Regions from separate parts of the Solibacillus sp. FSL W8-0372 genome, predicted to be linked through region 2. Evidence: predicted binding sites of a transcription regulator. Region 2 holds the regulator's gene; the other holds the start of a gene.

The links. Region 2 encodes CtsR, which represses protease genes until heat stress. Its sites were predicted from a motif close to ATGGTCAATAAAGGTCAAACA; they were not measured.
Region 1: clpP (ATP-dependent Clp endopeptidase proteolytic subunit ClpP) is a predicted target of CtsR. The motif match lies at 12,979-12,999, and genes of this name have one in related genera.

The regions. Positions count from the first base shown of each region.
Region 1 covers NZ_CP150204.1:3,267,515-3,283,613, reverse strand. Annotated here, with positions in the region: gene MKY13_RS16815 (ATP phosphoribosyltransferase regulatory subunit) at 1-607, shown strand, start outside; gene hisG (ATP phosphoribosyltransferase) at 611-1,234, shown strand; gene hisD (histidinol dehydrogenase) at 1,249-2,532, shown strand; gene hisB (imidazoleglycerol-phosphate dehydratase HisB) at 2,529-3,122, shown strand; gene hisH (imidazole glycerol phosphate synthase subunit HisH) at 3,119-3,739, shown strand; gene hisF (imidazole glycerol phosphate synthase subunit HisF) at 3,733-4,491, shown strand; gene hisIE (bifunctional phosphoribosyl-AMP cyclohydrolase/phosphoribosyl-ATP diphosphatase HisIE) at 4,488-5,105, shown strand; gene MKY13_RS16780 (tetratricopeptide repeat protein) at 5,396-6,922, shown strand; gene trxB (thioredoxin-disulfide reductase) at 7,000-7,944, shown strand; gene MKY13_RS16770 (8-oxo-dGTP diphosphatase) at 8,295-8,765, shown strand; gene rapZ (RNase adapter RapZ) at 8,771-9,661, shown strand; gene MKY13_RS16760 (YvcK family protein) at 9,666-10,640, shown strand; gene whiA (DNA-binding protein WhiA) at 10,689-11,630, shown strand; gene MKY13_RS16750 (HPr family phosphocarrier protein) at 11,810-12,067, shown strand; gene MKY13_RS16745 (hypothetical protein) at 12,105-12,254, shown strand; gene clpP (ATP-dependent Clp endopeptidase proteolytic subunit ClpP) at 12,296-12,889, opposite strand; tRNA gene MKY13_RS16735 (tRNA-Arg) at 13,087-13,158, shown strand; gene MKY13_RS16730 (basic amino acid ABC transporter substrate-binding protein) at 14,125-14,904, shown strand; gene MKY13_RS16725 (amino acid ABC transporter permease) at 14,934-15,635, shown strand; gene MKY13_RS16720 (amino acid ABC transporter ATP-binding protein) at 15,636-16,099, shown strand, end outside.
Region 2 covers NZ_CP150204.1:3,827,939-3,844,037, reverse strand. Annotated here, with positions in the region: gene adh (aldehyde dehydrogenase) at 1-1,233, shown strand, start outside; gene MKY13_RS19655 (DUF779 domain-containing protein) at 1,251-1,601, shown strand; gene MKY13_RS19650 (DUF4003 family protein) at 1,723-2,697, shown strand; gene MKY13_RS19645 (aldehyde dehydrogenase family protein) at 2,730-4,157, shown strand; gene MKY13_RS19640 (acyl-CoA thioesterase) at 4,224-4,715, shown strand; gene MKY13_RS19635 (globin-coupled sensor protein) at 4,816-6,129, opposite strand; gene MKY13_RS19630 (acyltransferase) at 6,297-6,509, shown strand; gene MKY13_RS19625 (DUF4870 domain-containing protein) at 6,631-6,936, shown strand; gene MKY13_RS19620 (CtsR family transcriptional regulator) at 7,113-7,577, shown strand; gene MKY13_RS19615 (UvrB/UvrC motif-containing protein) at 7,590-8,132, shown strand; gene MKY13_RS19610 (protein arginine kinase) at 8,129-9,226, shown strand; gene MKY13_RS19605 (ATP-dependent Clp protease ATP-binding subunit) at 9,223-11,667, shown strand; gene radA (DNA repair protein RadA) at 11,816-13,189, shown strand; gene MKY13_RS19595 (acetate uptake transporter) at 13,321-13,968, opposite strand; gene MKY13_RS19590 (PIN/TRAM domain-containing protein) at 14,256-15,341, shown strand; gene ispD (2-C-methyl-D-erythritol 4-phosphate cytidylyltransferase) at 15,355-16,056, shown strand.

The DNA.
Region 1 (16,099 bases), 560 kb from region 2:
AAATGATTTACTCGTACAACGGAATTTTGTAGGCTTTGAAGAAGCAGTATTGGCATTTGATTTACCGAAAACAAAATCTGATGCATTGTTGGCCTATATTGAAGAAGCCATTAGAGTCCCTTCTATAGAAGCTATTGAGAAATATGTCCGAAAAAATGATGCGCTTGAATATATGCGCAGCTTAGCAAAAATTTTGGATGCTGCTGGGTATGATGAATACATAGCATTTGATTTCACATTGTCGAGCCATATGAGCTATTACACAGGGATGTTATTTGAAGTATTTGCTTCAGGCAGTGGTTTCCCGTTAGGAAATGGTGGTCGTTATGATGGATTGCTTCAGCAATTCGGTTCGCAAGTTGGCGCGACTGGTTTTGGATTACGTGTAGATCGCGTTTTTGAAGCGATGCCAAAGATCGATATTGTAACAGACAATGTGCTTGTATTATTTGAGTCAGAGCGTTTTTCTGAAGCTTTACAGACGGTGAAGCTTTTACGTGAACAAGGTAAGCAAGTGACGTTCCAATCATATGAGGGAATCGAAAATATTGAAGCATTGAAGGCATATTATAAAATAGTTAATGAATTTAAAAGCAGGGAGGCATAAGCAATGACAGAGCTAACAATCGCGATGCCAAAAGGCAGAATTTTTGAAGAGGCATATGAAATGCTGCTCGAGGCTGGTTTCAACCTTCCTGAAGAAGTAGAAATGTCACGTAAACTAATGATTGAAATTCCAGAGGAAAAGATCAGCTTTATTTTAGCGAAGCCTATGGATGTGCCGGTATATGTAGAGCATGGTGTAGCGGATATTGGAATCGCGGGGAAAGACGTGCTGCTTGAGCAACGTCGTACTGTTCATGAGCTGCTCGATTTAAAGATTAGTGAATGCTATATTGCTTCAGCAGGTTTACCGAATACGACGATGAGTGAAATCGCACCACGTATTGCGACAAAATATCCGAATATTGCGTTGAAATATTATAAAGGTATCGGTGAGCAAGTTGAAATTATTGAGCTGAATGGTTCGATTGAGCTTGCACCGATGATTGGCTTAGCGGATCGCATTGTCGATATCGTATCAACAGGACGTACATTAAAGGAAAATGGTCTCGTGGAATATGAACATATTGCCGAAGTCTCATCACGTTTGATTGCCAATCCTGTAAGTTATCGTATGAAAAGCGACCGTATTCAGGATTTAGTTACGCGCTTAAAAAAATGTGTGAAATAAGAGAGGCTAAATAGATGAAAATAACAATTTTAAACGATGATATTTCTTTAAAACGCCAACTCGAGCAAGGCAATGAGCAGCAGCTGCAAACCGTTCGTGAAGTAATTCAGCAAGTACGAACAGAAGGGGATGCGGCAATTAAATATTATAGTGAAAAATGGGACGGTTTTGCACCTGAAAATTTACGTGTCTCGGAGCAGGAAATTGTTGAGGCTGTAAAAAATTTCGATCAGCAATTATATATCGATTTACAGGAGGCAGCAGATAATATTCGCCTTTACCATAATGAACAAAAGCGCAGTGGCTTTCGATTGCCGTTAGCGGACGGTTCGTATTTAGGGCAGCGGATTACACCCCTTGATGCAGTAGGGCTTTATGTACCGGGTGGTTCAGCGGCTTATCCTTCTTCTGTTTTAATGAATGTCATTCCGGCGCAAGTTGCAGGGGTGAAGCGTATTGTCATCACATCGCCAGCAGGCAATGATGGGAAGCTACCGGATGCGGTATTAGTGGCAGCCCATATTTTAGGAGTGACGGAAATTTACAAAGTAGGCGGTGCACAAGCGATCGCAGCACTAGCATATGGAACAGAAACAATTGCCCCGGTAGATAAAATTACGGGTCCGGGAAATATATTTGTTGCATTGGCAAAGCGTGAAGTATTTGGCGAAGTGGCGATTGATATGATTGCAGGGCCATCTGAAATTTGCGTTTTGGCTGATGAAACTGCCTATGCCGATGAAATTGCGGCAGATCTTTTATCACAGGCAGAGCATGATGCACTGGCTTGCGCGGTACTCATTACAACAAGTGATGATTTGGCAGATGCGGTATCAGACCAGGTAGAAATTCAATTATCCAAATTGCCGCGTGAAGCAATTGCCAGAAAATCAATCGAAAACTTTGGTCATATTTATGTTGCTGAATCGATGAAAGAAGCGGTTCGAGCGGTGAATTCATTAGCGCCGGAGCATTTAGAAGTTGTAACGGAAAATGCCGAAAAGGTTTCGGAAATGATTACACATGCGGGTGCTATTTTTATCGGGCGTTATAGCTCTGAGCCAGTGGGCGATTATTTTGCAGGTACGAATCACGTATTACCAACAAATTCAACAGCACGTTTTGCAAGTGGGTTGAATGTGGATGATTTTATTAAACGAACGAGTGTTGTCTATTACAGCGAAAAAACTTGGAAACAAAATTCGCCGAAAATTGCACGTCTTGCACGACTTGAAGGGTTAGAAGGACATGCAAGAGCAGTAGAATCACGGGGCTGGGATAAAGGAGAAGAAGAATGACACGTTTTGCGAAAATCGAACGAAATACAAATGAAACAAAAATTGCAGTAGAGCTTAATATCGATGGTTCTGGGCAAGCTGAAATAAAAACAGGTGTCGGTTTTATGGACCATATGCTGGATTTGTTTATAAAGCACGGGTTATTTGACGGAAAAATTATTGCAAATGGCGACACTTGGATAGATGACCACCATACGACAGAGGATATTGGTATCGTATTAGGTCAAGTATTCCGTGAAGCATTGGGCGATAAAAAAGGGATCAAACGTTACGGAACTGCATTTGTACCGATGGATGATGCATTGGCACAGGTTGTGGTGGATTGTTCGAACCGTCCGCACTTGGAATACCGTATTACACCTGAACTTAATGCCAAGGTAGGGTCATTTGATACAGAACTTGTGCATGAGTTTTTATGGAAGTTTGCGTTAGAGGCACGCATTAATTTACATGTCATCGTTCCTTATGGACATAATACACACCATATTATTGAAGCAGTTTTTAAAGCATTAGCACGTGCCTTAGATCAAGCGGTTCAAATTGACCCGCGTGTGAAAGGCGTGCCATCAACGAAGGGGCTGTTAACGTGAAAATTGGTGTAATTGATTATGGAATGGGTAATTTATTTAGTGTTGAGCAGGCATTAAAGCGCCTTAATGTTGAAGTCATTGTGTCAAATGACAAAGTGGAACTCGAAACAGCAGATGCTTATGTACTGCCGGGTGTTGGTGCCTTTCCAGATGCAATGAAGCGTTTAAAGGAAACAGGTTTAATTGATTTCATTCGCAATACGAAAAAGCCGTTACTCGGAATTTGCTTAGGAATGCAGCTGTTATTTGAAGAAAGCGATGAAGTGGCTTTAACAGAAGGGCTAGGTATTTTTAAAGGGCGTATTCAACGCTTTGAAGGGGTTTCCCGAATTCCGCATATGGGATGGAATGACTTAACGTTGCAGCATACGCCAAGCTGGCTGGATAGAGATAACCTGCCTGCAGCACGCCATGTATATTTTGTCCATTCATTTTATGCGAGCGGATTGGATGAGAAGGAACGGGTTGCTTCGGCAGACTATGAACATATACAAGTGCCTGGGATTGTGGCGAAGAATAATTTTACAGGTATGCAGTTCCATCCGGAGAAGTCAGGTCCGTTTGGTATGCACTTGTTGACGGCTTGGGCAGAAGGAGTGAAAGAGGGCGTATGTTAACGAAGCGCATTATTCCATGTTTAGACGTAAAAGAAGGGCGCGTAGTAAAAGGGATACAATTTGTTGAATTGAAAGATGCAGGCGATCCGGTAGAATTAGCTAAATTTTATGATGAGCAAGGTGCGGATGAGCTCGTATTTTTAGATATTTCGGCTTCGCATGAAGGACGTGAAACGATGGTCGATGTTGTCCGACAAACAGCATCAGCGTTAGCCATTCCTTTTACTGTAGGTGGCGGCATTCGTACGATTGAAGATATGAAACGTATTTTACGTGCCGGTGCAGATAAAGTGTCGGTTAATACATCTGCTTTAGAGCGTCCAGAGCTTATTAAAGAAGGCGCGGATTACTTCGGTGCACAATGCATCGTTTGTGCGATTGATGCGAGATATTCTGAAGAAGACGGTACATGGATGGTGTATACACACGGTGGCCGTAACAAAACTTCAAGGAAAGCTATAGATTGGGCAAAAGAAGCGGTAAAACTAGGTGCAGGGGAAATTCTACTTACATCGATGAACCAAGACGGTGAGAAATCGGGTTTTGATTTAGCGTTAACGAAGGCAGTTCGAGATGCCGTTACAGTACCGGTTATTGCAAGTGGCGGCGCGGGTAATGCTGAACATTTCCGTGAAGTCCTGCAGGATGTTGATACAGATGCAGCACTTGCTGCGAGCATTTTTCACTATAAAGAAACGAGCGTAGCAGAAGTGAAAAGCTACTTAAAAGAAAAAGGGGTACGTGTACGATGAATGTTAAATTTAATGAACAAGGGCTAATTACAGCAGTAGTACAGGATGCCCGATCAAAAGAAGTATTAACGGTTGCTTATATGAATGTGGAATCGCTACAAAAAACAATTGAAACGAATGAAACTTGGTTTTACTCTCGTTCCCGCCAGGAGCTATGGCATAAAGGGGCAACAAGTGGTAATACACAAAAGGTTGTTTCAATTAAAACAGACTGTGATCAAGATGCATTAGTAGTTGAAGTTGTTCCTGCGGGTCCAGCTTGTCATAATGGAACAACATCTTGCTTTACAGAAAGCTTGGTAGAAAACGAACGACCTGGTACTGTAGCAATTTTACCTCAGCTTGTGGAAGTAATTAAACAGCGTGAAATCGATATGCCTGAAGGGGCGTATACGACGTATTTATTCGATAAAGGTATCGATAAAATCTGTAAAAAAGTTGGCGAAGAGGCAACAGAGGTAGTAATCGGGGCGAAAAACCGTGACAAGGAAGAAGTGAAATGGGAATCCGCTGACCTTCTTTATCACTTGCTTGTGTTACTTCAAGAACAAAAAGTGGATGTATATGAAGTGCTTGATGTGCTACAAAAACGACATGAAGGCAAAAAGCAATAATCTAACGAGAATTCCGTTGTTTGCAAACATGATTTAAGTACATATTTGCTACATATGCTATAATGGAAAGAATTGATTAAGGGACGACACTTGTGCGTTCCTTATTTCTTTGTTTATTTCTCAGTGGTTGTCAAAAGGCTACTAAACGAAATAGAAGCTTCGGATGGTTGTCTACTTCCTGTTATAGGGTGTAATGATGCCGAGGCGTATTTTACTACAATTGAGCATACGATACACTTCGTATTGAATTATATAAAGGTATTGAACGGAAATGACTCGGAGGAATTTTATTGGAAAATAAACGTTTAAAAGCAAATGCATCAAATGTCGTGTCGTTTGTTCCGAATGGTGATTATTATTATAACGTAGCATTAAAAGCAATTGAGCGGGATGAAATGGATAAAGCCTATAAGTTTATTAAGCGCGCAGCGGATTTAAGTCCGGATGACGCGCACGTGTTATTGCAATATGGCATTTTAGAAATGGAATTGCAAAACTTTGAACATGCTTATGAATTGATCCATACCGCTTATAGTTTAGAGCCGGATGAATCCGAAATTATATTTATGATGGCAGAAGTTTCAGGCTGTATCGGACATATTGCGGATGCACAAAAGTACGCAGCCCGCTATTTGGAAATGGAACCTAATGGTGCTTACTTAGAGGATGCTTCTGAAATATTGGAATTTGTCGACTATGTAGGCGAAGAGATAGATGATATGGACGAATTTGAAGGGGCGAAACATGTAGCGCAGGAAAAAGCTCGTCGTCACATGGAACAAGGGGATTTCCAGGCTGCAATTGAAATGTTGGAGCAAATAATTGAGGAATACCCGGACCTTTGGAATGCTTATAATAACTTAGCGTTAGCCTATTTTTATATTGGCGATGCTGAACAGGCGCGCGCACTTTTACATAAAGTGCTGCGTGAAAATACAGGGAATCTCCATGCAATGTGTAACTTAGCAGTGTTTGCCTATTATGAGAGAAACACGGAAGAGCTTGAGAATCTCCTTTCAATATTAAAGAAAATACAACCTTTTGAATGGGATAATCGCTATAAGCTAGGTGCAACTTTAGCATTGATCGGTCAATATGATGAAGCATATAAATGGCTGCGTTCAATGAGTAAAAAGGGATATGAAGGGGATCCAGGCTTTTATTTTTGGCTCGCCCAATCAGCCTACTTTACAGGACATGAAGCAGTAGCCAATGAATCATGGAAATTGCTGATTCAGTTGGACCCTTCAAAAGAAGGTATGGAGCCATGGAGAAGTAATGAAGGAACGATTTTCGGTAATTCGGCTGAAAATCATCGGGAATTCATTGTTCGCCAATTATCGGATGAACATGAATCAAGCCGGTTATTCGGACTTTTCCTATTAAAGCGTTCTGCGTATAAGCAGGAAATTGTAGCACATCCTACTATTTTAAATGTTGATAGCTTTTCGGACTTGGAAAAACTATGTCTGGCTTATGCCCTTGAATATGATTTCGATAAAAAAAGTAATGAGGAAAAGCACTTTTTACGTTTTATGGAAGTGGCGGAACTTATTACAGAAAAAAATGAATCGATTTCACTTGAAGTAGCACAAATATTAAGCACGTGGTTTGCACTAGGCGAAATCGCTTTCCAGCAAGGGTATGCGTTTAAAAATAGTGCTGCATTGGCTGCTGCGGTTGAATATTCATATAACATCGCACTTGAGAAAAAGGTAACGAAAAAGGCGATTGCAGGGAAATACGGTATTACAACTGCAACATTAACGAAGTATAGTGATGAATTGTATGAATTCATACCGGCTGACTTTGAATAGGGCAGTATAGTTGTATTTATCTAAGCAATCTTATACGATAAAAATATCGTAATGGTATACGCAAGAGGAGGATCAACATGTCTGAAGAAAAAATTTATGATGTAGTAATTATCGGAGCAGGTCCGGCAGGTATGACGGCTGCGGTTTATGCATCACGCGCAAACTTAGCAACATTAATGATTGAACGTGGTATTCCTGGTGGTCAAATGGCTAGTACTGAAGAAGTGGAAAACTACCCAGGTTTCGATACAATTTTAGGACCAGAGCTATCTACAAAAATGTTCGAGCACGCGAAAAAGTTCGGTGCAGAATATGCTTACGGTGATGTGTCCGAAGTAATCGATGGTGAAGAATATAAAATTATCGTTTCAGGTAAAAAACAATACAAAACACGTACAATAATTATTACAACAGGTGCAGAATATAAAAAATTAGGCATTCCAGGTGAAACAGAGCTTGGAGGTCGTGGTGTAAGTTATTGTGCTGTATGTGATGGTGCATTCTTTAAACAAAAGAACCTAATTGTAATCGGTGGGGGCGACTCAGCTGTTGAAGAAGGTATTTATTTAACACGCTTCGCAGACAAAGTAACAATTGTTCACCGCCGTGATAAATTACGTGCTCAAAAGATTATACAAGATCGTGCATTTGCCAATGAAAAAATTGATTTCATCTGGAATACACAAGTGAAGGAAATTCATGAAGTGGACGGCAAAGTCGGTAAAGTGACATTAGTTTCAAATGTGGATGGCACTGAAAAAGAAATGCAGGCAGATGGCGTATTCGTATATGTGGGCACGCTTCCGTTGACAGCTCCTTTTGCTTCACTGAATATTTTAAATGAAGCAGGCTACATTTTAACAAATGAAAAAATGGAAACAGCTATTCCGGGTATTTATGCAGCGGGTGATGTCCGTGAGAAAATGTTGCGCCAAATTGTAACAGCTACTGGCGATGGCAGTATTGCTGCACAATCAGCCCAACATTACATCGAAGAAATAAAAGAAAAAATAAATCAATAAATCCTTAACATAAATGTAATCATCTCGTTACAAAATAAGGGTATACTAAAAGTAGAATTTGTTTTAACCCCCTTATATTTTTATCCTTAGGTTGTTTCAAGCGCGATCTGCGCTGAAACAACCTCTTTTTGTGCGGAATTATAAATACTCAGCCCTCAATCCTTTATTTACTAATGGGACAAATGGTACGAGTACTTTTACGTAATGCCTGGGACAAGGTATAATAGAAATATAAGCATTAGGAAAAGAAATTTAGCGTACAATAGCGTGAGAGACTATCTGTACTTTATGTGGATTACCTTGAAAGTCATAAATTAATATCCACAAATGAAAGAATTGAGGTGTTACGTATGCAACGTATTACAAATTTACTCGCAATAAAGGATGGCAAAGTGCTGTTGCTCCAAAAACCGAGAAGAGGTTGGTTTGTTGCACCAGGCGGCAAAATGGAGCTTGGAGAGTCCATCTATGAATCGGCTGTTCGCGAATTTCAGGAAGAAACGAATTTAAAACCTAAAAACGTTCATTTAAAAGGCATTTATACTATGGTCATAAAAAATGGTGATACAGTCGTAGATGAATGGATGCTCTATACATTTATTGCAACAGATGTTGAAGGAACACCGTTTGTGGAAACACGTGAAGGCATTTTGGACTGGTATCCAGTAGAGCAATTAAACGACCTTCCGATGGCAGCAGGTGACCGGACAAATTTATTATTTGCAACAGCAAATAAAGGAATGCAATATGGTACATTTGAGTATACAGAGGATTTTGAGCTATTAAGTGAAAACATTCAACACTCAATAGAACAAAACTAGAGGAGATGAAACAAGTGGGTAGTTCGAGCTTTACACATGAGTTAGTTATTATTACAGGAATGTCAGGTGCGGGCAAGACGGTAGCGGTTCAAAGCTTTGAAGATTTAGGCTATTACTGCGTCGATAATTTACCACCGGAACTTTTGACTACTTTTTTAGCACTAATGAAAGATTCCGAAAAGAAAATTTCACGTATCGCGGTAGTGATGGATTTACGTGGGAGAGAATTTTTTGGGTCCTTAATTGAATCGCTCGACGCGTTAATGAATGAAGAGGACATTTTACTACGGATCTTATTTTTAGAATCCGACGATGCCACTTTAGTTCGACGTTATAAAGAATCTCGTCGTTCACACCCACTTGCAACACAAGGTTTACCATTGGAAGGAATTCAACAGGAACGGGAATTACTTTCTGAGGTAAAAGGCCGTGCAAAAACAATTGTAAACACATCCAAGTTGAAACCCCGGGAATTACGCGAACGCATTGCACAGGAATTTTCAAATATGAGCAGTCCTACTTTTTCACTTAATATTATGTCATTTGGCTTTAAGCATGGCTTACCGATCGATGCTGATTTAGTATTTGATGTACGTTTCTTGAAAAATCCTTATTATGTTGAAGAATTGCGTCATAAAACCGGTCTTCAGACAGAGGTTTCTTCCTATGTGCTTGCAACAGAAGAAACACAGCAGCTCATTGCCAAGCTAACGGACTTGTTTACATTTATGATTCCGCATTATCGCAGTGAAGGAAAGTCGCAGCTAGTGATCGCATTTGGCTGTACAGGTGGACAACATCGCTCGGTAACGCTCGCTGAATACTTTGGCAAACTGTTAGCAAAAAATGACCAAGTCATCATTTCACATAGAGATATCAATCATAGAAAGGATTGATTAAATGAAGAAAAAGAGAACACGTATCGTCGTAATTGGTGGGGGCACAGGGCTTTCAACGATATTACGCGGTTTAAAGCAGCACCCATTTGATATTACAGCCATCGTTACGGTAGCAGATGACGGTGGCTCTTCTGGGCGTTTACGGGATGATTATGATATTCCGCCTCCAGGGGATGTACGGAATGTAATTGCAGCATTGTCGGATGTAGAGCCTTTAGTTGAGCAAATGTTTCAATATCGCTTTTCGCAATCCAACGACCTTGGCGGACATTCTTTAGGCAATTTAATGCTAACAGCTTTAACGGAAATTACAGGTGATTTTAACCATGCCATTGCAGAGATGAGTAAAGTTTTGAATGTGCACGGAAAAGTTATTCCTGCTGCAAATAAAAAAGTGACATTACATGCTGAATTAATGGATGGTTCAGACGTTATCGGGGAATCAAAAATCCCGTCTGGCCATGCACCAATTAAGCGTGTGTATTTAGAGCCTAGCAATTTAAAGCCGTTGCCAGCTGCTGTTCATGCAATTGAACGCGCGGATTTTATTTTGATCGGACCAGGCAGTCTTTATACGAGCATCATTCCGAACTTATTAGTTAAAGGAATTGGCCAGGCGGTAGTTCGTGCAAAAGGTGAGAAAATCTATATTGCTAATTTAATGACCCAGCAAGGTGAGACAGGTCAATATACAGCCTCACAGCATATTGAGGCCATTCATGCGCATGTAGGCGAACCGTTCATTCAATCGATACTGATTAATGAAAAAGAGCTTCCGTCGTCAATTTATGAAAACTATCGTGAAGAAAATGCCGAGCCCGTAAAATTTGATATAGATAGAATAAAAGAGATGGGCATTAATATTATTCAAAAGGAAATTGCAGTTATCCAAAATGGAACAGTACGTCATGATGCGAGTAATTTAGCGGATTGGCTGTGTGAATATACAATACTAAAACAACAAACAATGCAGTAATATTACTTGTAATCACTACATAGTTTGCTAGGAAAGGGGGAGCACATAATGTCATTTGCATCTGAAACAAAAAAGGAACTGACACAGGTTGAAGCGGATGACAGTTGTTTGAAGGCTGAAGTGTCCGCCCTTATACGAATGAATGGTTCGTTAAGCTTTGCGAATCGTCAAATAAGCTTAGATGTACAAACAGAGAATGCAGCTATAGCACGTCGACTATATATCATTGTAAAAAGGCTCTATCCATATAATGTAGAGCTTCTTGTGCGAAAAAAAATGCGCCTGAAAAAGAATAATGTGTACATATGCCGTGTTCGGGAAGGTGCCCGTGAAATATTGGATGATTTGGAAATTGTATCGAATTCTTTTGAATTTAATCATACGATTTCAAAATCTATCATTCCGAGAAACAGTGAGCGCCGTGCCTATTTACGTGGGGCATTTTTAGCAGGCGGTTCAGTCAATAACCCGGAGACTTCCTCTTATCATTTGGAAATCTATTCTTTGTATAAGGAGCACGGGGAAGCGTTGGCACAGCTGATGAATCGCTATGATCTCAATGCAAAAACAATCGAACGAAAAAAAGGCTATGTTACTTATTTAAAAGAGGCAGAAAAAATTTCGGATTTTATGAATTTAGTCGGTGCGGTACAGGCAATGCTGAAGTTTGAAGATGTACGAATCATAAGAGATATGCGTAACAGTGTAAATCGTATCGTCAACTGTGAAACGGCTAACTTAAATAAAACAATTGGCGCGGCACTGCGACAAGTTGAAAATATCCGCTATATTGATAATGCAGTGGGACTTGATCAATTACCCGAAAAACTACGAGAAATTGCCCGTCTTCGAGTCGAATATCAGGATGTCACATTAAAAGAGCTTGGAGAGATGGTATCAACAGGCGTTGTCAGTAAATCAGGCGTGAATCATCGTTTACGTAAAATCGATGATATAGCAGAAGCCCTCAGACGTGGTGAAAAAATTTAGTGGCATTGGCTACGTAGAATTTTGGAATGAAACTTACGATTTAAGTACATTTATGCTAAGGTATAGGTAATAATGGTAACGATTTCATGTGTACCGGAATCTATTATTGTTCTTTTCGAATAATTCCGATAAGATAGATAAAAGTAGCGATGAGCGGTTGTGAAAGGGAGTATATCAAGATGATCGAAAAACAAGTAGAAGTAAAGCTGAAATCCGGCTTACAGGCAAGACAAGCTGCATTATTCGTACAAGAAGCAAATCGTTTTAAAGCAGACGTTTTTTTACAAAAGGATACGAAAAAAGTAAATGCAAAGTCGATCATGGGGATTATGAGCTTAGCTGTGGCTAAAGGTACAGTTGTCACATTATGTGCTGATGGTCACGATGAAGAAAAAGCCATTAATGCTCTCCAGCTTTTAATCGAAAAAGCAAACTAACTTGAAAAGCACAACCAATTCATAGGATGAACGGGTTGTGCTTTATTTTTTTGTGGGAGTGGCTATTATTCGAGTGAAAGTGACGAATAAGCTTCCCTTTGTGGCGATTATCGTTATTAAATTGACGAATAAATTTAGACTTTTGGCTATTAAAATAGAGCAAGTGGCGGATAAAAGGATGCACTAAAAAAAGCACACAGGATTAACTCCTGCATGCTTCATATTACATTATTTATTTAATTGGTTACGCTCATAGATTTTGTCGATAAGACCATAATCTAATGCTTGCTTTGCAGTCATGAAGTTATCACGATCTGTGTCGCGCGCTAATGTTTCGTATTCTTGGCCAGTGTTTTCAGCCATAATGCGGTTTAATTTTTCGCGTAAATGTAAAATACGTTTTGCTGCGATTTCGATTTCAGTTGCTTGACCTTGTGCACCGCCAAGTGGTTGGTGAATCATTACTTCTGCGTTTGGTAATGCAATACGCTTACCTTTTGCACCAGCAGAAAGTAAGAAAGCACCCATTGATGCTGCCATACCGATACAAATTGTTGAAACGTCCGGCTTGATGAAGTTCATCGTATCATAAATAGCCATACCCGATGTGATAGAACCACCTGGTGAGTTGATGTATAGGTAGATATCTTTATCTGGATCTTCTGCTTCTAAAAACAGTAGCTGTGCAACGATTGAGTTTGCAACGTTGTCGTCAATTCCGCTACCTAATAAGATGATGCGGTCTTTTAATAAACGTGAATAAATGTCATATGCACGTTCCCCGCGATTTGTTTGTTCAATAACTGTAGGAATTAAGTTCATTGAATAATCCTCCCTTTGTTAAAGCTTTTATTCGCATTCTTATGCTGAAAAATGGAAATCATTTCAGCTGTAAACCTATCATACACGTATTAGTCAGTTATGGTCAAATATAAACTCTGACTTTTGCTATTGAAAATCTGGCGTACCATCTGTATAATGGGAAAAGTTGAACATATACTTATTTTACTTATTAATATGTCCTCGTGGTGTAATGGATAACACTTCAGATTCCGGTTCTGAGGCTGGGGGTTCGATTCCCTCCGAGGGCGTCTTTTTTATTTGCGAATAATTAAGTATTAGCGTTCTTTAATAGGATGATAAGTATTTTAATTCCATTATTTAACATTCGTTTTAGGCACTATACTATAAATTTCCGAATTCTGTATAATTTAAACGCACTTTTAAAAAATATTTAAATTCTTTAAATGAAATTTATAATTTAGACTTGAAAAAAGGAAAGATAATTAGTAAATTATTAAAGGTTATGTTCAAGCAATACTATATTATCATGTCCAATAGGACGCCATTTTACTGTTTTCATATACTTTTCTATACCAATTGTAGAAAAATAACATAATAGTTATTGCTCTACAATGGAGAATGGATTTTTTGGTAGGATAAAAGGAATCACTGTACCGATTCCTTTTATCCTTCATTCATTCTTAAACCAAGACTACTTTCGGGATTCCCGTGAAGTAGTCTTTTTTTTATACCCTAGTTTAGGGTTTATCACCTTAAATTGAGGATGATAAATAACGGAAGGAATTTCTGTTATTTCGAAAATAACATGAATAATCGTGAAAATAACGGAAGAGATTTCCGTTATTGGTCTAAAAAACATAGAATTTCAGGATTTTATTTAAAATAACGGTAAAACGTTCCCTTATTTATTCAAAAAATGAGCTACAGCATTCAAATAACGGTAAAATCTTCCCTTATTTTAGGGGGGCACTGGCAACCGCATGTTATGGTAATGAACCCAAATTTTTTAAAAAGAGAGAATAAATATACAGTGTTCATCGTATAAAGAAGATTAAAAAACAAGAATGGTATAATAATTTAATGAATAAATATTAAAAGATATGCAGATTTCTTATCAATTTTGTTATAAAAATTCATCATACTGCAATAATAATCAATTTTTTAAAAATTAAATGTTGTATATTAATTGGGGAATTAATATAATTGAACAAGATATTAATTAAAAAACTTAAAACTCCAGGAGGATATTTATAATGAACGCTAGAAAATTACTTAAATGGGCAGCCCCTTTAGCAGCAGCTTCAATGATTTTAACAGCATGTGGTGCAGATGAAAAAACATCTACAGGGGATAAAGAATATACAAAAATCGTAGCAGGTACAGAAGCGACATATGCTCCTTTTGAGTATTTGGATGATAAAGGTAATGTAGTAGGTTTAGATGCTGATATTTTAGCAGCAATCGGTGAAGAGATGGGTATCGAAACAGAGGTTAAAAATGTAGGCTGGGATTCAATGATGAGCCAAGTGACAAACGGTGAGATCGATATGGGGGCAGCAGCCATTACAATTACGGATGAGCGTAAGCAATCGTATGATTTCACAGATCCATACTATGAGGCGACATTATTAATCGTAACAAAAGAAGATTCTTCAATTGAATCTTTAGAGGATATTAAAGACAAAAAAATCTCTGTACAGATTAATACAACAGGACACAAAGCAGCACAGGACTTACAAGGTGTTTCAAGCTCAAAAATTTTAGCGTATGAAAACTTTTCAATTGCACTGACAGAAGTATTAACAGGTGCTTCAGATGCGGCGATCGGTGATAATGCTGTTATTTTAGAATACTTGGATAAAAATCCGGATTCTGGTTTAAAAGCGATTGAAGACGATTCATTTGAAAAAGATTACTTTGGCTTCATGGTAAAAAAAGGGAATACAGAGCTATTAAATATTTTAAATGAAGGTCTGGACAAAATTAAGGCTAACGGAAAATTAGCTGAAATTACAGGTACAGAAATCGAATAAGCTATATTTAATTTATTGGAGGGTTTCAGATGGAGTTTTTTGATTTTTTCCGTTGGGAAATTATCTGGAACTACCGTGAACTATATGCAAAAGGACTTTGGGCAACCATTGTTCTAACTGCATGTGGTTATATTGGTGGTATCATTTTCGGTCTGCTTTTAGGGTTAGGCCAAGTTTCGAAAAAGAAATTGATTTACTGGCCGGCTAAAATTTATGTAGACGTATTCCGTGGTACACCATTGCTAGTGCAATTATTATTAATTCACTTAGCTGTTATTCCAACTATTTTTGGTTCATCACAAGGTTGGTGGGTATCGGGTATCGTAGGATTAATTTTAAATAGCGCGGCATATAATGCGGAAATTTTCCGTGCAGGGATTCAATCGATAGACAAAGGGCAAATGGAAGCGGCAAGGTCATTAGGGTTAACGCATAGTCAGGCGATGCGCAAAGTTATATTACCTCAAGCATTCCGTCGTATGATTCCGCCATTAGGAAATGAGTTTATTGCCTTATTAAAAGATTCATCTCTTGTTACGGTTATTGCCGGTGCAGAAATATTATACGTGAGTAAAGTCGTTGCCGGAACGTATCAGCGATTCTGGGAGCCATATTTGTTTGCAGCGTTCTTATACCTTGTATTAACGTACGCAGTAACGAAGCTTGTGGCATTTATAGAAAAGCGGGTAGATATTAATTACAACCCACGTAAGAAAAAGGAGCGCGCATAAATGATTAAAGTAGAAAATTTACATAAGCATTTTGGCAAGCTCGAAGTGTTAAAGGGAATTGATTATGAAGTTCGTGAAAAAGAGGTAGTCTGTGTAATCGGGCCTTCTGGTTCAGGTAAGTCAACATTTCTTCGATGCATGAATTTACTGGAAGAAGTTACAGATGGCGCGATTTATATTGAAGGGGTCAAAATTAATGATCCGAAAACAAACATTAACGATATCCGCACAGAAGTAGGGATGGTATTCCAGCAGTTTAACTTATTCCCGCACATGTCGGTTATCGATAATATTACGATGGCACCGATGCAAATTCGTAACTTGAACAAACAAGATGCTGAGCAATTGGCAATGGAGCTACTTGATAAAGTGGGATTGCGTGAAAAAGCGGATAATTACCCGCAGCAATTATCAGGGGGGCAACAGCAGCGTGTCGCTATTGCACGTGCTTTAGCTATGAAGCC
Region 2 (16,099 bases):
ATGTTAGCGGTTGCAGAAACATGGGACAATGGTAAAGCTGTACGGGAAACATTAAATGCAGATTTACCACTTGGTATTGATCATTTCCGATATTTTGCGGGGGTATTACGTGCACAAGAGGGATCGATTAGTCAGATTGATGATAATACAGTTGCTTATCATTTCCATGAGCCAATCGGAGTTGTAGGACAAATTATACCGTGGAACTTCCCTTTACTTATGGCAATATGGAAGTTGGCGCCAGCACTTGCTGCAGGAAACTGTGTTGTATTAAAGCCGGCTGAGCAAACGCCAACATCGATTTTAGTGTTAGTTGAGTTAATTGAAGATTTACTGCCACCTGGTGTAGTGAATGTTGTGAATGGTTTTGGTTTAGAAGCAGGTAAGCCACTGGCATCTAGTCCACGTATCGGAAAAATTGCCTTTACAGGGGAAACGACGACAGGGCGCCTCATTATGCAGTATGCTTCACAAAACTTAATCCCTGTTACATTAGAGTTAGGTGGTAAATCACCAAATATATTCTTTGAAGATATTATGGAGGCAGACGATGCCTTTTTGGACAAAGCCGTGGAGGGTTTCGTATTGTTCGCTTTAAACCAAGGGGAAGTATGTACTTGTCCATCTCGTGCACTTATTCAAGAGTCGATTTATGAGAAATTCATGGATCGTGTATTGAAGCGTGTTGAAGCGATTAAAACAGGAAATCCTTTAGATACAGATACAATGATGGGTGCTCAGGCTTCTTCAGAGCAAATGGAAAAAATCCAATCGTATTTACAAATTGGAAAAGAAGAAGGTGCTGAATGCTTAATCGGTGGCGAGAAAAATGATCTTGGCGGCGATTATGCAAACGGTTACTATATTAAGCCAACTGTATTTAAAGGTCATAATAAAATGCGTATTTTCCAAGAAGAAATTTTTGGTCCAGTCGTTGCAGTAACAACGTTTAAAACGAAAGAAGAAGCTTTAGAAATCGCAAATGATACACTTTATGGCTTAGGCGCGGGTGTGTGGACGCGTGATATGAATACTGCCTATCGCTTTGGACGTGGTATTGAAGCTGGACGTGTATGGACCAATTGCTATCATGCATATCCGGCCCATGCAGCATTTGGTGGGTACAAAATGAGTGGTATCGGTCGTGAAAATCATAAAATGATGTTAAGTCATTACCAACAAACGAAAAATCTTTTAGTAAGCTATGATGAAAACCGCTTAGGCTTCTTCTAAGAGAGGGGGGTGCGATTTTGGTTGAACGTGTAACCGCAACCGATGCAGCACTACAATTAATTGAGAAGTTAAAGGAACGTCATGGACCGATTATGTTTCATCAATCGGGAGGGTGTTGTGATGGCTCATCGCCAATGTGCTATCCAGATGGCGATTTAATAATTGGTAATCAGGATGTGCTGCTCGGCCATATTGGGGATAGTCCGTTTTATATGCATAAAAATCAATATGATTATTGGAAGCATACCCAAATTATAATTGATGTTGTAGCTGGACGGGGCGGGATGTTTTCATTGGAAGGTGTCGAGGGAAAACGCTTTTTGTCAAGATCACGTGCATTTACAAAAGAAGAGCTTGAACAGCTTTAAGGATAATGTGAAGAGTAAACGCTGATGGATTTCCATTGGTGTTTACTTTTTTTTACAAACAAATGCATTATTTTTCACCTCAAATATTTAGGCGTATAATAATGGTTAGGAGTGTGAAGATATGGAAAAGTCATCTTTTATTCAATTGCTTAGCCAAAATTATGAGCGGATGGAGCTCTTTTTCGGGACAAATGAAACCAGTAATATTCGAATACCTTTAGCTAATCAGTTTACATTTTCACGTGAAACATTTAATGGATCAAAATTTGAGGATAGTGTTAAAAAAATACATAAGCAAAAACCAAAGAAAAAGTTGCTCGATATTTTATCACCATCCAATAATATATCTGCATTGACTTATAGAATTTTAGTGCATCTTGTATTACATCCAGAACCCGAGCAAGAGCTGAAACGCTTAATCTCAAATGAAAAGTTGCTAATAAAGGCCGGATTTAAAAATAGTGCCTATCAAAATATAGCTGCGTTATTTTTAACAGATGAAGATCATGCATTTCGAGCAAAGAAGTTGCATACAGAAATGAAAAAACATCACTATTTTTTAACTGGCAAAGATGACATTCCCTACGCAGTATTATTAACGAATCAGTCCAGTAATTATGGAACTTTGGCTGAAACGATGCGGCAATATTATGATGGCTTGCAGAAAGAAGGTTTTAAAATTGGTGATTCATTACAGGCGATGACCCAGCTTTTGGCACTATATCAAGAGGAGTTTCAGCCTACTTTAATCGAATATACTGTTGCGATTAAACAATCATTTACTAACAAAAAGGTAAAGGTAGGGAAGAAGTTTTATCCATATTTGGCCTTGCTCGCTTTAGTAGCTGCAACCTCTGAAGTAGTGGATGAAATTATTGAGCTATCCCAGGAATTAAAGAGTCTATCTATGTTTGCAAGGGAAAAGGAATATGCGTTAATAACGGCAACCCACTATGTACTGGATAGCTTAATAGAAAACAATCAATTAGCTGATTTTAATGATAGTCTACTTTTTATGCAAGCAGTTGATATGAGTAATTTCATTAATGATATGACATTTTTTTTAGCATTGGATATTCTCGATATATTTATTTAAATCGGGTAAATAATATAGAGGAGGGATTAATTATGAAAGAAACAAAATTATGGATTAATGGCAAATGGGAAAGTACAGCTGAGTTAAGTGAACTAACAGCTCCCTATACGGGAAAAATAATTGCGAAAGTTGCAAAAGCCTCTGTGGCTGATGTGGAAAGAGCGATTGAAGGGGCTCATAAAGCGTTTCTGTCATTTAAGAAGACAACAGCATATGAACGTGCAGAGATTTTATATAAAGTTGCGGCAATTATGCGTGACCGTAAATTTGAACTTGCAAAAATTTTAGCAGATGAAGCGGCAAAACCTTTATCAGCAGGGCTTACCGAATTAGATCGTACGATTACTACGTATCAATTCGCAGCAGAAGCGGCAAAACAAATTACAGGTGAAACCGTTCCAATGGATGCTACACCTGGTGTTAAAGATCGAATGGGTTATACAAAACGAGTACCATTAGGAGTAGTCTCTGCAATAACACCGTTTAACTTTCCGTTTAACTTAGTGGCGCATAAGTTAGGGCCGGCCTTTGCTGTAGGGAATACAGTTGTATTAAAACCGGCATCACAAACACCATTAAGTGCGCTTGCGATGGCGGAAATTTTTAAAGAAGCTGGATTACCTGACGGGGCTCTTCAAATTGTGACTGGTGGTGGCGGCGATTTAAGCGATACGCTTGTGACACACCCACTTGTGAAAAAGGTTACATTTACTGGTAGTGGCGCGGTTGGACTGAAAATTAAAGAAAAGGTCGGATTGCGTAAAATTACATTAGAGCTAGGTTCAAATGCTGCATTAATTGTAGAGCCTTCAACACCAATTGAAAAAATTATAGCGCGCTGTGTAGGCGGTGCATTTGGCTTTGCGGGACAAGTCTGCATTTCTCTACAGCGTGTATATGTTCACAGTTCAATTTATGAGCAATTCACGAAGTTGTTTGTTGAAGAGACAGAAAAGTTAGTGGTTGGAGATCCACATGATGAACAGACAGATGTGAGTGCGATGATTCACCCTGATGAGGTAAAACGTATTAAGGATTGGATTGAAGCCGCGAAACAACAAGGTGCGGTTGTTGCAACAGGGGCGGAATTTACGGATCGTACATGTTCGCCGACCGTTATGACAAATGTGAAGCCGGATATGAAAATTGTATGTGAAGAAACCTTTGCGCCTATTGTTTCAATCGTTCCATATGAAACATTAGACGAGGCAATAGCGCTCGTAAACGAATCAGAGTTAGCCTTAAATGCTGGTATTTATACAAACGTTTTCACAGATGCTATGAAAGCAGCAGAGGAGATTGAAGCAGGAACGGTAGTTATTAATGATGTTCCTACATTCCGCGTAGATAATATGCCATATGGTGGTGTTAAAAATAGCGGCTATGGCAAAGAAGGTATTAAGTATGCTGTGGAAGAAATGACAGAGCTGAAATTTATAACAATGAAGCTGACATATTAAAAATTCAAACTAGCACTTTGCCCTATCGAATAGTAACATGGAGTGTAGTTAGAAAGGAGGATATTTATGAAAACAACTTTACCAATGAGTTATTCAAAATCTATCCAAACTCGATTAGTACTACCTCCTGATACGAATCACCATCAATCTATATTCGGGGGAAAAGTATTAGCATATATTGATGAGATTGCGGCAATTGCAGCAATGAAACATTCTCAGGGAGAGGTCGTCACAGCATCTTTCGACTCCGTAGATTTTGTCTCACCAGCATATGCAGGTGATATGATAGAGCTAGAGGCAGTCGTTTCTGGGACGGGACGTACATCAATGGAAGTGTATGTACGTGTAGTTTCTAGAAATGTTAAAACCGGAGCAAAAAAATTAACGACAGAATCTTTCGTGACAATGGTTGCAATTGATGGAAATGGCAATCCGAAAGAAGTACCAGGTGTTGAGCCGGAAACGGATTTTGAACGTCATTTATTTGAAACAGGTCCTATTCGTCAAGAACATCGAAAGCAAAAGCGGGTCTTATCAAAAAATCGCCTGCTTAAATGACAATTTAGCAATAATCAAAGGAGGCAGTGATAAAGGGAAACCTTTTACCACTGCCTCTTCATTTTTCTTAATAGCTATTTAAAACACCGCTAATTGAAAATTAGTTATTTAATTCATGAACGATGCGCAACAACGAATCAGAAGAAGTTGAGACAAGATTGGTTGTATGTGTTAATCCCGTAATGACAGAGGATATGGTATGAATGTCTTCATTAGTATTTTCATATTTCTTTTTAATGCCGGATACAGCTTCTGTAATAGAAGTAAATGAATCCGTTAAATTTTTTTGAGTATCGACACTCATTTTGACCTGCTCATCGACACTCGAAACAGAATGAGACATTTGGGTAATACTGAGCTCAGTTTCTTTAATTAATTGCGACACATTTTGAACTGCTTTTTTCGTTTCTTCTGCAAGCTTTCGAACTTCATCCGCTACGACAGCAAAACCTTTACCATGTTCTCCTGCACGGGCAGCTTCAATAGATGCATTTAACGCTAGTAAATTCGTTTGATCAGCGATACCTGTAACTAACCCTACGATATCAGCAATTTTTTGAGAGGATTGACGAAGTGTAACCATTGAAGTTTCCAATGTCTCTACTCGGTCTAAAATCGTCTTCATAATTGCCGTTTGACTCACTAAATAGGTTGTGCCGGTTGTCGATTTGTCTTCTGTCTCCGCGACTAAATTTAAACCTTGCTCTGTATTAGAAGCGATTTCTTCAGATTGGCTGGCTATTTCCTGTAAAGAATCGTTTGTTTCATCACTAATGCTATACAATTCCTGTGCGGTATTTTGAATCCGGTCGATTAGTTTTGTTTGCAACTCTACATTTTCCATACGAATTCGCTGTTCTTCCTTTTCATAAGCTTCGATAACAAGCTGCTGTTCGAGATTAATAATTTTCGAGAAAGCATTAATGGCTTTACCCATTTCGGAGTTCGGCATATCAATCTTTTCGATAAACTCAATAAATGTCGTTATTAAGGATTGGAACGAAGCAATATACCATTTTGATTTTAAACCAATTCTGACATGTACATGTGCAATTGTCTGACGCTCTTCTAAGTAATGCGAATCAATTGAAGCTTTAAAAATACTTTCTAAATGTTTGTATAGAGTAACTTTTAATCGGTCTATTTTACTTGTATTATTTATAATATCAGTAAGCTCCGTGCTTAAACTAATTGCTGCATAGAACTGTTCCACCATAGTAGGAATGATTTCTGGTGCAAAGGGCTCCAGCTGTTTGATTATGGCTAAGTCATCGTTTGTTAATTTTAATAATTGAAGCTGTTTATTTAAATCGGGATACTTCGAAACATCTAAAGAAACTTCTTGAGAATATTTATCTATATCAAAGTAAGTTTTTTTTGAAACTTTAGTCGCTCTTGCAAATAGAATGCCCATACTATTCCTCATTTCATTAATTTTCCAACTATTACAATCTTACTATTTTTTATTGGTATTATCATTATTATTTCGGTATAAATTCTTATTATTGAAGAATTTGTAATTTAAAATTAAACCAGGTATGATAGAAACTAACAAAAATAGATTCAAAGGGCGTAGAAAAAATGAAATTTCATAAAGGTCGTTTAAAATTTGTTATACCATTGTCATTGGGGGTTGCAATTGCTTCTTATATTATGTTAGTCAATAATTATGCAGAAGTAGGCGACCGTGATCGAATATTGATTGTGATAGGAGCTACCATTTTAACAGCTATAATTTCGTATTTTTTATTTCCTCAAGAAGGGGATAACCCGGATGATAGAGGTCCATATTAATCAGAAGTTTGTTCTCTAAGAAATCTCGATAAAAGAATCGGGATTTTTTTATTCCTGCTATGAAACTTTTATGAATATTATTCGTAAATAAGTTAACAATATAAAGTGAGGTTGATAACAAATGGAATCTAAATGGTCAAAAATTATTATTCATGCGAGTGCCTTTTTTGCTCCTTTCCTAGTACCGATTCTATTTTTCTTAATAACTACTGAATCCGAAGTAAAACGTACTGCAATGCAAGCATTACTATTCCAAGTTGTATTTGGTATTTTATTAACAATTGCAGGGATCTTCTCAATTGTGTTAATCGGTTTACCATTCTTATTGGTGTTCTTCATAATCTTCTGGGGTGCTCCAGTGATAGGAATTATAAAAGCATTATCAGACCAAGATTGGAATTATCCAATTGTCGGTCGTTGGGTATAAGATTAAGCGGTCGAGTTTGTACAAAACAAACTCGGCTGTTTTTTTACATTAATAGGGATTTATTGTTGTAATTTAGGGGAAACTTAAGTAAGAGCAAATAGTTGCATTCCAAAAAATAAATATTGTATATTTAAGTCAAAGATAGTCAAAGTCAGTTGATGAGAGGTGAGAACAGCATGAGGAATATATCTGACATAATTGAAGGGTATTTGAAGGAAGTTATTGAATTAGATGGACAGGGACATATTGAAATAAAGCGAAATGAATTAGCGAAGCAATTTTCCTGCGCTCCTTCCCAAATCAATTACGTCATCAATACGCGTTTCACGACCGAACATGGATACTATGTAGAGAGTAAGCGCGGGGGTGGCGGTTATATTCGAATTTTGCGAGTAACAATCCACTCAAAGAAAAACTTATTAGATGAAATGGAAACACAGATAGGGAATGCCATTGCACAGACGAATGCAGAGCATATTATTTATCGATTGTTGGAAGAGGATATTATTACCGAGCGTGAAGCAAGCATTATGAAAGTAGCCCTCGATCGTGTCACATTACAGGTAGGTTTACCACTCCGTGATCAGTTAAGGGCACGCATTATGCATGCAATGCTACAAACGATTTCTTTTGAAAAGTAGAGGTGTAAATATATGATATGTGAGCATTGTAAGCAGCGTCATGCAAATGTAACCGTAACACAAGTTCATAACGGTCAGAAAGTGGAACGTCACTATTGTGAAGTATGCGCTACACAATTCCATCCATTTCAATTTGATGTGAGTGAAGAGCCAACCTCTCTTCAACAACTTATATCGAATTGGTTCAATTTTGTACCGGTGAATGCAAAAAAAGAAAATGCAACGAAACAGCCTACCACTCAAAAAGCATGTCCTTCTTGTGGGTTTACGTACCGACAATTTTTAAAGCAAGGTAAATTTGGTTGTGGTCAGTGTTATGAGACATTTAGCGAGCAATTACCACAGTTGCTTGAGCGCATTCAAGCAGGCACACAGCATGTAGGGTACGAAAAAAATGCCCCATCAAAAGAAAAAATCGAACAACAAATTAACGAACTCCGTACATTATTACATCAGGCGATTGCTGAGGAACGCTTTGAAGATGCAGCCTTGATTCGTGATGAAGTACGTGAATTGGAAAATAAAATTAAACAGGAAGGAGAGGGGAACGCATGAACATCGAGCATTTTCTAACGAATGCTAGTCCAAGCTGGATGCAACATGAAAGCGAATCGGATATCGTCATAAGCACACGCATTCGACTTGCTCGTAATATTGCCAATACTCGATTTCCGATAAGTTTTACAGAAGAAGAGGCACAGGTAGTCGAAGATAAAATGATGAAGGTTCTACTATCTACAGACGTAAACCCTTATCAATTTTCCTACTTCCAAATAAAAGATATGCCTGTATTACAGCGTCAAATCCTAGTGGAGAAGCACCTTATAAGCCCTAACTTGGCACGAAGAAAAAAAATAGGATCATTTTTTTTAACAAAAGATGAATCCATTAGCATATTAGTAAATGAAGAGGACCATATTCGGATTCAGAGCCTGACACAAGGCATGAACTTAAAAGAAGCCTTTCAGGAAGCTAGAACAATTGACCGCTACTTAAGTAAGTCAATCAACTATGCATATGAAGACCGATATGGATACTTAACAAGTTGCCCGACCAATGTTGGAACGGGACTTAGAGCCTCTGTCATGCTTCATTTACCAGCACTTACGATGACTAAACAAATGAATGCCTTAATTCAGATGATGACAAGATTAGGAATGGTAGTGAGGGGTATATATGGAGAAGGAAGTGAAAATTTAGGTAATATTTATCAAATCTCTAATCAAATCACTTTAGGTAAATCTGAAGAAACAATTTTGCAGGAGCTTCAAGAAGTAGTAGAGCAAGTGATACAAAAAGAACAGCTTGCTCGGAAGAATTTGTTGATGCGAGCGCCTTCAATATTAGAAGACCGTTTAAGTCGCTCACTTGGTACATTGAAGTATGCAAAAATTTTACCGAGTGAAGAAGCCGCAAGCTGTTTATCCAATGTCCGTCTTGGGGTAAGTTTAGGATTATTAGAACCTATTTCACAGCGTAAATTAAATGAGTGCATGCTTTTAATGCAACCTGGACTCATTCAGCAATATATTGGTACTACTTTGCAACCAGCAGAGCGCGATATGTATCGTGCAAAGCTTTTACAAGATAAGTTAAACGAGCAAGATGAAGCTACAAACAATGGGGAAAAAGGAGAGGATTTTTTATGATGTTCAATCGATTCACACAACGTGCTCAGAAAGTATTACAACTTGCTCAAGAAGAAGCAATTCGCCTTAAGCATAAAGAAATTGGAACAGAACATATTTTACTTGGCTTAATTCGTGAAGGTGGCGGGATTGCTGCAAAAGCATTGGAAGCAATTAATATTAGCCCTCAAATGATTGAAACAGGTATAGAGGAATTAGTAGGAAAAGGTACCGAGGAAGTTGGGCCTATCGTACATTACACACCGCGTGCTAAAAAAGTAATCGAACTTTCATTGGACGAATCACGTAAATTAGGTCATGCATATGTAGGAACAGAACATATTCTATTGGCATTAATTCGTGAAGGAGAAGGTGTTGCAGCACGAGTATTGGCTAACACAGGTGTAAGTATTAATAAAGCACGCCAACAAGTTTTATTACTTTTAGGAAATAATGATGCCAATAATAGTGGAACGTCAAATATGGCGCAAACTGTAAATACACCGACGTTGGATAGTTTAGCACGTGACTTAACAGCAGTTGCCCGAGAAGGTTCACTTGATCCTGTCATTGGACGCTCAAAAGAAATTACACGTGTCGTGGAAGTATTGTCACGCCGTACGAAAAACAACCCAGTACTAATTGGGGAGCCAGGTGTCGGTAAAACAGCCATTGCTGAAGGATTAGCTCAGCAAATTATTAATAATGAAGTACCTGAAACACTACGTGACAAACGTGTTATGACACTTGATATGGGTACTGTAGTAGCAGGTACAAAATATCGCGGTGAATTCGAGGACCGTTTGAAAAAAGTTATGGATGAAATTCGCCAAGCAGGCAATATTATTCTTTTCATCGATGAGCTTCATACACTAATCGGTGCAGGTGGTGCTGAAGGTGCAATTGATGCATCAAACATTTTAAAACCATCTTTAGCTCGTGGGGAATTACAATGTATCGGTGCCACAACACTTGATGAATACCGTAAATATATTGAGAAAGATGCTGCATTGGAGCGTCGTTTCCAACCTATCCAAGTCGATGAGCCGTCTGTTGATGAAACCATCCAAATTATTAAAGGCTTACGTGACCGTTATGAAGCACATCACCGTGTGAAAATTTCGGATGAAGCAGTAGAAGCGGCGGCGAAATTATCAGATCGTTACATTTCAGACCGTTTCTTACCGGATAAAGCGATTGACTTAATTGATGAGGCAGGTTCGAAAGTACGTTTACGTTCATATACAGTTCCACCGAATTTAAAAGAACTGGAAGATAAGTTAGAAGGCATAAAATCCGAAAAGAATGCAGCTGTTTCAGGTCAGGAATTTGAAAAGGCAGCAGCGTTACGTGATTCGGAGCAAAAGCTAAAACAAGAGCTAGAGCAAATGAAAAAGGAATGGAAAGAAAAGCAGGGTAAAGAAGAGTCGACAGTATATGTAGATGACATTGCCCAAGTTGTTGCAATGTGGACTGGAATTCCAGTTTCTAAAATTGCACAAGCAGAATCTGCGAAATTACTGAACCTTGAAGAAGAATTACACAAGCGTGTAGTCGGTCAAGGTGAAGCGGTGGAAGCAATTTCACGAGCTATTCGTCGTGCACGCGCGGGATTAAAAGATCCTAAACGTCCAATCGGTTCATTCATCTTCCTTGGTCCTACAGGTGTCGGTAAAACGGAACTTGCAAGGGCGCTGGCAGAAGTAATGTTCGGTGATGAAGATGCGATGATCCGTGTAGATATGTCAGAGTATATGGAGAAACATTCGACTTCACGTTTAGTTGGTTCACCTCCAGGCTATGTGGGCTTTGATGATGGCGGTCAATTAACGGAAAAAGTTCGTCGTAAACCATACTCAGTTGTATTACTTGATGAAATCGAAAAAGCACATCCAGATGTATTCAACATCTTATTGCAAGTACTGGAAGATGGTCGTTTAACGGATTCAAAAGGTCGTGTTGTAGATTTCCGTAATACGGTAGTTATTATGACATCAAACGTTGGTGCGGATGCATTGAAATACCGTAAGCATGTTGGATTTAGTGCAGGATTAAATGAATCGAAAGATAAAGATATGAAGGGTACAATGCTGGAAGAACTGAAAAAAGCATTCCGCCCAGAGTTCTTAAACCGTATTGATGAAATGATTGTGTTCCACTCATTAGAGAAAGTTCACTTAAAAGAAATCGTATCATTAATGGCTAACTCTTTAACAAACCGTCTTAAAGAGCAAGAAATTGAGCTGCACCTTACAGATGCTGCACTTGAAAAGATTGCTGAAGAAGGCTACGATCCACAATATGGTGCCCGCCCATTACGTCGTGCATTGCAAAAACATGTAGAAGACCGTTTATCTGAAGAACTGTTAAAAGGGACATTAGATAAATCGCAAACAGTGGTACTTGATTATGTAAGTGATGAGTTCATCGTCCGTACACAAGAAAAAGTATCAACAAATTAATGGAATAAAAAGACGAGGTAGGTTATTTCCTGCCTCGTCTTTTTTTAGCCATTTTTGAAGCCCAAAATGAATTTTACGACTGATTAGTGGGTATTCGATTTTGTTTCGTGTACAATTATAGGAACAAACATTCGAAGGAGCTAGCAAAATGGCAAAAAAGAAATCGAAATTTATGTGCAGCAGCTGTGGCTATGAAGCGGCAAAATGGATGGGACGTTGCCCAGGGTGTGGCGAATGGAATACGATGAACGAAGAAGTCGAAGTCATCACAAAAGGGCCGCGTGGTGCGTTCCAGCATTCTACAACCGCTACAAAGGCAACACCTATTATTCATGTGGAGGTACAGGAAGAAACACGTATTGCCACAGAAATGAATGAATTTAATCGCGTTTTAGGCGGCGGAATTGTCCCAGGCTCACTTGTATTGATAGGGGGAGACCCAGGAATAGGGAAGTCGACATTACTATTACAAGTATCTGCTCTTCTTTCTAATCAAGGAAAGCGTGTGTTATACATTTCCGGCGAGGAATCTGTACGTCAAACGAAACTAAGAGCCGAACGCTTAGGTGTTCACACTCCAGAGCTTTATATTTACTCGGAAACAAATCTGGAATTTTTAAATCAAACAATTGATGAAGTACAACCGAAATTTGTTATAGTCGATTCAATTCAAACAGTACATCATCCAGAAGTAACGAGTGCGCCGGGGAGTGTTTCTCAAGTACGTGAATGTACAGCAGAATTAATGCGTATTGCGAAAACGAAAAACATCGCGATTTTCTTGGTTGGTCACGTTACAAAGGAAGGTCAGATTGCAGGGCCGCGTATTTTAGAACATATGGTAGATACTGTTTTGTATTTTGAAGGGGAGCGTCACCATAACCACCGTATTTTACGGAGTCAAAAAAACCGTTTTGGTTCTACAAATGAAATTGCGATTTTCGAGATGCTCCACGGTGGATTGAAAGAAGTATTGAATCCGTCTGAGCTGTTTCTACAGGAACGTTCACAAGGTGCACCAGGCTCGACAATTGTAGCGTCAATGGAAGGGACACGACCAATTTTGGTGGAAATACAGTCACTTATCACGCCGACAAGTTTCAATTATCCAAAACGCATGGCTACAGGGGTTGATCAAAACCGTGTGCAGCTTTTAATGGCAGTATTGGAAAAACGGATGGGTATGATGCTTCAGGCACAGGATGCCTATATTAAAGTTGCCGGTGGGGTGAAGCTGGATGAGCCGGCAATTGATTTAGCGGTATTAACGAGTATTGTTTCGAGCTTTAAAGATCAAACAGTACGCCCGACCGATTGCTTTATTGGGGAAGTAGGATTAACTGGTGAAGTACGTCGCGTTTCTAGAATTGAGCAGCGTGTACAAGAAGCGGCAAAGCTAGGGTTTAAACGCGCATTTATTCCAGCCTCAAATATTGGGGGCTGGGAGTTCCCTGCAGATATACAAGTAGTCGGTGTTGAAACGATTAGTGATGCACTTCGGGAATCTTTTCAAAATTTATAGTAAACCTTTTGTGTTCTCGATGAGCGCGGGAGAAAATAGAAGTTGTCCGTAAAGCGGGGAACAATGTAGATAAAAAAGCGTCGCAATGGGTAGAAACCAAATTGCGACGCTTTATTTTGTACAACAATAAATTATGCTTTTACAGTTTTATCTTTCTTTTCAAATGCTTCTCTTGTGAAAATGCCAAAAGGCTTTCCAATCGGTAAGAAATTGAAGCCGAAATGCTTGTTTAATACATTAGCCCCTGCACCGTATAGTGATAAAAGCGCAATAATTAATTCAGAATAAGCGGCTAATAAATGCATACCGTGCTCCATTATCCCAAATGAGCTTAATGCTAAACCGATAAATAGTAAATCAATCATTACAAAGATAGAAAATAAAACTTTATTTGTTTCAGCTGCACCAATCGTCATAAATAGGGTAAAGATTAAATACCCTAGATACACAACGCCAAGCTGACGTGTATCAACAGATGCTTGCAATGCTTCACCGAACACACCGGCTTGAACGAACCAGCTCATACCTACACCCATCCAAAATAAACCATATGCGCCAAATGCTGTCGTACCAAATGTATTATTATGCTTTGAATCTAATACTGACGCGTAAAATTGTGCAATCCCACCTAAGAAAATTGCCCAGGGAATGACTAAACCTAAACCTTCAGTCCATCCCAATTTTTGAGTTGAAGCCACAAATGTCACAATAGCTAAACCGAATAACCCGATTGCAGATGGGTCAGCGGTTGAGATTTTTATTTCTTTTGTTGTATCCATAACGTATTCTCCTATTCTATGTTGTCATTTTTCTATTATATTAAAATAATATCTAAATGCTATGTGTGAGTATAATTTTGAACGAACTCTGTAATAATCGAAAAGATATAATGTAAATTCAACAAATAGAAAGGGAGAATTCTCTGCAAATGTTTAATATTAATGAAGGCATGGAACTTACATAAATAGAGTCTTTAATTAATATTTCTATTTTGCTGCGATATTGATGGTTGTGCTTCGCATGAACAGGGCATTATATGTATAATTATTGATGGAGGTGATAGTAAATGTTAAAAAGAATTATCCAAGTAGCATTTTTATTTATCGGTGGAGCATTAGGTCTCATTTTCTTACCGCCATTATACGAATTTATGAATTTATCATCCAATCCGTGGCTTAATAATCCATACTTTAGTGTTGCGATAGGTGCTGCTTTATTATTTGTTCTATCGTTTGCGTTATCCGATTACTTTGTAAAATTAATTACATGGTTAGAAGAAGTATTATTTAAATTGCCTGCAGCAGATTTGTTGTTTGGGACGCTTGGCTTAATTGTAGGGCTAAGTGTAGCAACATTAGTTGGTGTGGCAATTAATCAAATGAATATACCTGTAATTACTGCGGTTGTTCCAGCAATCTTATCGATTGTACTAGGATATTTAGGCTTTAGATTAGGCTTTAGTAAGCGTGACGAGCTTATGCAGATTTTTACAGGGAAATCCAATAAAAAGCGTATTAATGAGACATCTGGAAAAGAATTGCAGGAACAGGAGCAAGAGCAATATAAATTGCTTGATACGAGCGTTATTATTGATGGGCGTATAGCGGACATATCCGAGACAGGGTTTGTTGAAGGGATTTTAGTCGTGCCTCAGTTTGTACTAACAGAGCTTCAGCATATTGCAGATTCTTCTGATACGTTAAAACGTACGCGTGGTCGCAGAGGATTGGATATTCTAAAGCGTCTTCAGGATGAACGGTCATCCAAAGTCCTTATTACTGAAGTAGATTTTGAAGATGTGGCTGAAGTAGATTTAAAGTTGGTCCGTTTAGCTAAAAATATGAGTGCACAAATTTTAACGAATGATTTTAACTTAAATAAAGTTTGCGAATTGCACCGTGTAAAAGTATTGAATATTAATGATTTGGCAAATGCGGTCAAGCCTGTCGTTATTCCTGGTGAAGATATGCAAGTAGTTGTGATTAAAGATGGTAAAGAACACAATCAAGGGGTAGCATATTTAGATGATGGTACGATGATTGTTGTAGAAGGCGGTCGTAGCTATATCGGGCAGGCGATTAGAGTAACGGTAACAAGTGTATTACAAACATCAGCCGGGCGAATGATTTTCGCGAAGCCAAAAGAAGATTAGGAAGTGAAGTATTTTGCGGTATGAAGTCGTTTTGCCGGCAGCAGGTAGTGGGAAGCGTATGGGCGCTGGGCAAAATAAACTATTTTTAAACTTAGCGGATAAACCCATCTTAGTGCATACTCTTCTTGTTTTTGAACAAGATGCAAACTGCACAGGAATTTGGCTAGCAGTAAAGGATGAGGAACGATTATTTATACAATCGCTCATCGAAAATTATAATATTACAAAAGTAAAAGGGCTCCCTACAGGGGGAGAAGAACGGCAACATTCAGTGCATTCATGTATTAAAGAAATGAAGGCAGTAGAGGTTGTTCTTGTTCATGATGCAGCAAGGCCTTTTATTACGATTCCAAAAATTACAGAACTTGCAAAGGTTGCATACGAAAAAGGAGCAGCCATTGCAGGCGTTCGTGCAAAAGATACGATGAAAATTGTGCAGAATGGACTCATTAAAGAAACAATTGACCGTGAGTCTTTATGGATGGTTCAAACACCGCAAGCATTCCGGTATGATTTATTGGCTGAAGCAGAAGATGTAGCTGAAAAGGTTGGTTTTTTAGGAACGGATGAAGCGATGCTAGTAGAACGATTAGGGCATGATATTCACATCGTAGAATGCAGCTACGAAAATGTAAAAATGACGACTCAGGAAGACTTGATTTTTGGAGAAGCTATTTTAGAAAAACATAACTTTAGAAAGAGCCTTGAAAAGTAAAAGGTTTTCAAGGCTTTTTTTGTAGAAGTTGATTATACTATGG